3 regions of the Amycolatopsis umgeniensis genome follow, and region 1 is predicted to be linked to each of the others. Evidence: riboswitches for the same ligand, from Rfam matches in the RefSeq annotation. Region 1 holds a riboswitch; each other region holds the start of a gene.
The links. A riboswitch is a leader RNA that binds a small molecule or an ion and turns the genes downstream of it on or off. The one in region 1 is predicted to bind S-adenosylmethionine.
Positions count from the first base shown of each region.

Region 2: it holds a riboswitch for S-adenosylmethionine, as region 1 does, so the genes downstream of both, HDA45_RS07645 (aminotransferase class V-fold PLP-dependent enzyme) here and HDA45_RS14965 (ATP-binding cassette domain-containing protein) in region 1, are expected to answer to the same signal.
Region 3: it holds a riboswitch for S-adenosylmethionine, as region 1 does, so the genes downstream of both, thrC (threonine synthase) here and HDA45_RS14965 (ATP-binding cassette domain-containing protein) in region 1, are expected to answer to the same signal.

Region 1 is NZ_JACHMX010000001.1:3,273,803-3,276,060, forward strand. It holds gene HDA45_RS14960 (4-(cytidine 5'-diphospho)-2-C-methyl-D-erythritol kinase) at 1-19, opposite strand, end outside; gene HDA45_RS14965 (ATP-binding cassette domain-containing protein) at 140-1,150, opposite strand; SAM riboswitch class I at 1,362-1,452, opposite strand; gene rsmA (16S rRNA (adenine(1518)-N(6)/adenine(1519)-N(6))-dimethyltransferase RsmA) at 1,761-2,258, opposite strand, start outside.
Region 2 is NZ_JACHMX010000001.1:1,741,386-1,743,643, forward strand. It holds gene HDA45_RS07645 (aminotransferase class V-fold PLP-dependent enzyme) at 1-1,157, opposite strand, end outside; SAM riboswitch class IV at 1,190-1,304, opposite strand; gene HDA45_RS07650 (peptidoglycan DD-metalloendopeptidase family protein) at 1,433-2,113, opposite strand; gene HDA45_RS07655 (potassium/proton antiporter) at 2,245-2,258, opposite strand, start outside.
Region 3 is NZ_JACHMX010000001.1:6,709,731-6,711,988, forward strand. It holds gene thrC (threonine synthase) at 1-976, opposite strand, end outside; SAM riboswitch class I at 989-1,121, opposite strand; gene holA (DNA polymerase III subunit delta) at 1,257-2,240, shown strand.

The sequences.
Region 1 (2,258 bases):
GCGGTACGACGGCGAGCACGCCTCAAGCCTACGTGCCCGCTCCACTTGTGCTGCCACCAGGAGAAAGAGAACAGGACGAGTCAGACGCAAACGGGCCGCCCTGGACGAATTCGTCCGGAGCGGCCCGTTCGTGGAGGAATCAAGCAGCGACGCCCTGCGGTCCACGGACCGGGTGGGTCACGTGGCCGCCACGTTCGGCGATCCAGGCGAGTGCGGCATCCGCGCGCTCACCGCGCACGCCGAGACGGAATCGGCCGACGGGCGTGTCGCCGATCCGGGTCAGGCCGCCTCCGATGGTGGCGAGCTCGACGTCGAAACGACCGGCCGCTTCAGGAAGTAGCGCACCGACCGACGCGAACCCGACGAGCACGACGTCCACCGCGCGATCGTACTTCGAGGCCTGTGCCCGTCCGGTCTCGATCGAGGGCAGCAGCGCCTGCGCGGTCCGGCTGTTCGGGTCCGAGACCAGGTCGAGCACGGTTCCGCGTTCGATGATCGCCCCGGCCTCCAGGAACGCGACGTCGTCGCAGACACGGCGGACCACGCCGGCGTCAGGAGTGGTGAGCAGCACGGTGACCCCGAGTTCGGCACGCGCACGGTCGAGCACGGTCAGGACCGCGCCGGACTCCTCGGGCTGCACACCCGCTGTCGGGTCGTCGGCCAGCAGCACGGACGGTCCAGCGGCCAGCGCCTTGGCGATGGCGACCCGGCGCAGCTGCCCCTCGGACAGCTCACCCGGCCGCTGCCCGGCTCGAGGCGTGAGCCCGACCAGATCGAGCAGGTTGCCGACCCGGTTGCGACGCTGCGGCCCGTCGAGGCCGAGTTGTTCGAGAGGAGACGCGATATTGCCGGCGATGGTGCGCTCGGCGAGCAACTCCGGCTTGGTGCTCACGACACCGACCTGCCGGCGGATTTCCCGCAGACGGCGTCCGTCCAGGGTCCCGGTGTTGAGGCCGTCTAGGCGGACGACGCCCCGGTCAGGACGCTCCTGAAGCCCGATGCAACGAGCGAGGGTCGACTTGCCGGAGCCGGCCGGACCGACGACTCCGAACAGGGAGCCGGCTTGGATGTCCACGCTGACATCGCGCAGGGCGACGACGGGATTTCCGTTGAGGGGAAAGGACTTGGACAAGTTTTCGACAGTGATCACGAAGGGCTCCATGCAAATGGGGCGCTGCTTCTTTCGAGCGCGCCAACCGTCACCGAGTGCCCGTCCAGAGCGGACGGGTTTCAGAGGTAAGGGAAAAGACTCAGGCAGTAACGGTTGAGCGTCGACACGCACTTACCGTGCGGCGACCTTCGTCGACTACACGTCGCCTGGTCAGCAGGAGCGGGTGGGTGACCCTGTTCATTAGGCACAGCCTCCATCGGTCCTGGCGGTAGCACCTGCCCTGTGGAGGGTGGTTGCTGCGACTTCGGCGAGCCAGGTCTCTCAGTCGCTCGGGATGGCTCACTGAGTAAAACCGATCCCACTGGATGAAAGCAAGCACGTAGGCGCAGATCACACGTCTGGTCGCGTCCATCATACAGGAACTGCGGTCCATATTATGAGAAGACTGCAGCTGGTCTCTCGCCGAAACAGGGCCGCTGCCTGCTAAGACGGGGCGAGGCCGGTACAGATCGAGAAGAGGATTTATGCGTCCGTGCTGACCTTGACCAACTCGCTTCCGGGCGGCCCCGGTCACACCTGCGACAGGTGGAAAACCGTTCCCTGACGCGGCGCCATGCCACCCTGCGAGACGGTCATGGCCGCCCGATGATCAGTCGGTCGCCGCGGCGATCCGGGCGAACTGATGAACGTCCAACTGCTCTCCGCGAGTCTTGGGGTCGATTCCCGCCTTCTCAAGCAACTCCCCCGCGCGTTCGGCGGAGCCGGCCCAGGAGGCCAATGCCGCGCGCAAAGTCTTCCGCCGCTGCGAGAAGGCGGCATCGACCACCGCGAACAACCGCTCCCGGCTCACCGACGACACCACGTCGTCGCCCCGTTCGAAAGCGACCAGCGCGGAGTCCACATTCGGAACCGGCCAGAACACCGCGCGGGGCACGGCGGCGACCTTGCGCGCCTTGCCGTACCACGCGAGCTTGACGCTGGGCACGCCGTAGGTCCGGCTTCCCGGGCCGGCCGCCATCCGGTCCGCGACCTCGGTCTGGACCATTACGAGACCGCTGGTCAGCGACGGCAGTTCGGCGAGCAGGTGGAGCACGACGGGAACGGCGACGTTGTACGGGAGGTTCGCGACGAGCGCCGTCGGACGTTG
Region 2 (2,258 bases), 1.5 Mb from region 1:
GTCGCGATATGCGCGCAGAACGCGCCGTCCCGCACGCCGATGCCGTACTCCGCGGACAGGACCGCGGCGAGCCAGCCCGGATCGAAGCCGTCGACGACGAAGCTCAGCGTGCCGACCCTGTCGACGGGCGCGTCGAACAGCCGCAGCTCGGCGAAACCGGGGACACCGGCGAGACCGCGACGCAGCCGCGCCAGCAGCTCGTCCTCGTGGGCGACGATCGCGTCCCAGTTCCCGGCCAGCGTCTCGCAGGCGACGCCGAGCGCGTAGACGCCGACGGTGTTGGGGGAACCGGCTTCGTGCCGCTCGGCGCCGGCGTTCCAGACCACACCGAGCTCTTCGGAGTCGCGCGTGACGAGCTTCGTCGCGCCGCCGCCGGCGAGGTACGGCTGGGCGGCGCGCAGCCAGTCGGCGCGACCGATCAGCGCGCCGGCTCCGAAGGGCGCGTACAGCTTGTGTCCCGAGATCGCGATGTAGTCGACGTCCAGTTTGCGCAAGGAGATCGCGCGGTGCGGCGCGAGCTGCGCGGCGTCGAGCGCGATCCGGGCGCCGTGCCGTCGCGCGACGGCGGCGATCTCCTTGACCGGCAACAGTTCCCCGGTCACGTTGGACGCGCCGGTGAGGACGACCAGCCTCGGGCCCTGAGGGCAGTCCGCGAGCGCTTCGTCCACAGCGGACACCGCGGCGAGGCGGGTGCGCGGCGTGGAAACCCGACGGACGTTCGGACCCTTCCACGGCAGCAGCGCGGCGTGGTGCTCGGTGTCGAACACGACGACCGACGTGTGCTTCGGCAGGCTGCGGGCGAGAAGGTTGAAGGAATCGGTGGTGTTGCGGGTGAACACGACGGTGTCGGTCGACCGCGCGTCGACGAAGTCCCGCAGGATTCCGCGCGTGCGCTCGTAGAGCTTGGTGGAGACCTGCGAGGCGAACCCGGCGCCGCGGTGGACGCTGGCGTACCAGGGAAGGAACTCGTCGACGGCGTCGCGCACCTTGTCCAGACACGGAGCGCTCGCCGCGTGGTCGAGGTTGGCGTAGCCGATGTCGCCGCCGGTGACCAGCGGGACCCGCAGATCGGCACACGCGACCGCCGGGATTTCCCGCGTGGCAACGGTTTCCACGACAGAGGCGGGGGTGCTGGTGCGTTCGAGAGCGAGAGTCATCGTCATCCTCCGGGCCTGGGGACCCGACGAGGATCCCGCGCTTGCCCGCCGCACCACGCGACGCGCCAGGTCCTCACCCGGGGCACCCCACCGCGGAAGGAGGGTTGCCGGTCAGCTAGCCGGGGCTTGACGCTGACACTCGTGACCTACGGACGAAGTTAGCGGATGCACCGGCGATCGAGCCACCCCTTGTCCGGATGTTGAGACGCCGGTCACGCGTTCCGTCGCCGAGGAGAACCGTTGCCCGGCGCCGCGCCGCGCCGGGCAACGGGAGGTCAGACGCGGAATCGGCCGGGGAGCGGGATGACGGAACGCGAGGAGACCTCGGTCGCGGACCCCGAGTACTGATCGGTGCCCGCGGCGAACCGCCAGCCGCCGAAGGTCTTGCCGTCGACGGCCTCGCCGTAGGCCTCGGCGACCTTGGTCGCGACCTCGTCGTACGACATGCCGTTCCAGTTGCCCGCGCCGACGCCGAAGTCGCGCGAGTCACCGCCCTTGGCGGCGGCCGTGGGCAAGGTCCACAGGGTGAAGTGCACGTGGGCGCCGGTGCTGCTGCCACCGCAGGGCAGCGCGTTGCCGGTCCGGCCGAGGGCGTCGCCGGGGACGACCCGCTGGCCGTCGGTGACCGAAATGCCCTCCATGTGGTAGTACCCGGTGCGCCAGCCGCCGTCGTGGTCGACGGTCACCCAGTCGCCGCCGTCGCAGTGCTGGATCCGGACAGTGCCCGCCAGCGGGGCACGAACGGTCTTGTCCCCCGGGCTGAAGTCGATGGCGTTCTTCACACCGGAGGTCCCGTTGTCCGAGTGGATCCCCGCCGAGTAGACCGACTGGCCCGTGTCGAACGGCAATCCGAACGCCGGGAACGCGCCCGCGGCCGCGGCCGGCGCGGAGAAAACCACCCCGACGAGAACAGCGGCGGCCCCCAGACCGGCGAACCGTGCAGGAAGTTTCGTCACCGTGTGTACTCCTCACCCCGTGACACTCACCCATTCGATGGAGTCGATTGCGGGGAAAGTAATCCAAAAGGAGTACAAATGGGAAGAATTTTCTGAGATCAACCGACGAACAGCTGGTGCGGGTTCGTGACCTACTGGCCGGATT
Region 3 (2,258 bases), 3.4 Mb from region 1:
CGTCGAGGACGTAAGGGCCGTCGGCCGGGTTGCCGATCGCCAGCGAGCGGGCGATCGTGTCCGGCTTGACCGGCTGGACGACGTCGTGGCCCGCGCGGAACGCCGCGGAGACGGGCGAGCAGCCGGTGGCCTGCGCGCCGAACACCTTGTACGGCGTCTCGTCGACGAGGCCGAGCTGGCCGAACTCACGGAAACCCTTGTCCACCTTGGTGAGCTGGGAACCGGAGGCGATCGGCACGACGATCTGGGAGGGAAGCCGCCAGCCGAGCTGTTCGGCGACCTCGAAGGCCAGCGTCTTGGAGCCTTCCGAGTAGTAGGGCCGGACGTTCACGTTGACGAACGCCCAGCTCTCCTGCTCGGCGGCGAGCTGGGTGGCGAGCCGGTTCACGTCGTCGTAGTTGCCGTCGACAGCGATGAGGTCGCCGTCGTACACGGCGGTGGTGAGGATCTTGGCGCGCTCGAGGGTCTTCGGGATCAGCACGACCGACCGCCAGCCGGCGCGCGCCGCTGCGGCGGCGACAGCGTTGGCCAGGTTGCCGGTCGACGGACAGGCGAGCACGTCGAACCCGAACTCGCGCGCGGCGGCCAGTGCGACGGCGACCACGCGGTCCTTGAACGAGTGGGTCGGGTTGCCGGTGTCGTCCTTGACCCAGACCTTCTTGACGCCCAACGCCTTCGCGAGCCTGTCGGCTTGGATGAGCCTGGTGGCGCCGGGTTCGGTGTTGGGGATTTCTTCGACGTTCGACGGAACGGGAAGGAGTTTCTTGTAGCGCCAGATGTTCTTCGGCCCGGCTTCGATGTCTTCGCGGCGGACGCGGCCGAAGTCGTAGGCGACCTCGAGCGGCGAGAAGTCCTCGGCGGAAACGAATTCGGGGGCGAGCGGCTGCCGGTGTCCCTCTTCCTTCGACACCAGTTCGACGGCCGGTCCGAGATCCGGGGTCTTGGTGGTGGAGGTCGTGCCGAGGGTTGCGGTCATCGCGAGGTTCCTTCCTCATCTGCCCCGCCATGGCGGGCCGGAATTGGCACCGTGTTCGTCAGCTACCCCGCGATCGCGGGATGACAGGCTGACGCCGGTTGCCGGGGCTTCATCGGGCCGTTCCCTCTGCCCCTCTGGATGAGCGGTATTCGATTGTCGGCACGCGAATGATCGCGTCGCCTCGCCAACACCGTACGACATGAGCCTCCGGTGGGGCCACCGTGCCCTGAACACATCACCGGACAAAGCACACGAGAGGACGAATGGCAGGATCGTGTCCGTGACGACGCAAGCTTCCGCCCCATCGCCGCTGGTCCTGGTTCTCGGTGAGGAAGAGCTGCTGATCGAACGCGCGGTCCGCGGCGCTTCGGACGCGGCCAAAGCGGCCGACCCGACGGCGGATCTCACCCGGATCCGGGTGTCGGACCTCACAGTGCCGGCGCTCGCGGAGATGGTCAGCCCCTCCCTGTTCGCCGAGGGCAGGGTGATCGTCCTCGAGTCCGCGCACGACATCTCGCAGGAGCTCTCCGACGGGGTGATGGCCTACGTCAAGGCGCCCGCCGAAGGCATCGTGCTCGTTGTCGTGCACAGCGGAGGTGGCCGGAGCAAGGCGGCGAAGGCGCTTCCCGGTGCGCTGAAGAAGGCCGGGGCCGAGGTCGTCGAGTGCCCGAAGCTGACCAAGGCCGCCGAGCGGGAATCCTTCGTCCGCAACGAGGTCCGGCGGGTCGGCGGAAAGATCGACGGTGCGGCCGTGCTCGCGCTGATCGACGCCGTCGGCTCGGATCTGCGGGAGTTGTCGTCGGCCGCGACCCAACTCGTCGCGGATGCCGGGGGAACTGTCGACGAACAGGCGGTCCGCCGCTACCACCGGGGCCGCGCGGATGTGAACGGGTTCGCCGTCGCCGAGAAGGCCGTCGCCGGCGACAAGGCTGCGGCGCTGGAGTCACTGCGCTGGGCGATGCAGCTGGGCGTTCCGCACGTGCTGGTCGCGGACGCTCTCGCCGACGCCGTCCGGACGATCGCGCGGGTGTCCGGCGCGGGCCGGGGGAACCCGAACCAGATGGCGGGCGAGCTGGGGATGCCGCCGTGGAAGGTGCGCAAGGCACAGGGGCAGTCGCGTGGCTGGGGGCAGGACGGTCTCGCCACCGCGATGCGGATCGTCGCCCGGCTCAACGCCGAGGTCAAAGGTGCCGCGGCCGACCCCGAGTACGCGTTGGAACGCGCCGTGCTCGAGGTCGTGGACGCCCACGGCACCAGTCACTGAACATGGCGAAGGCCCCGC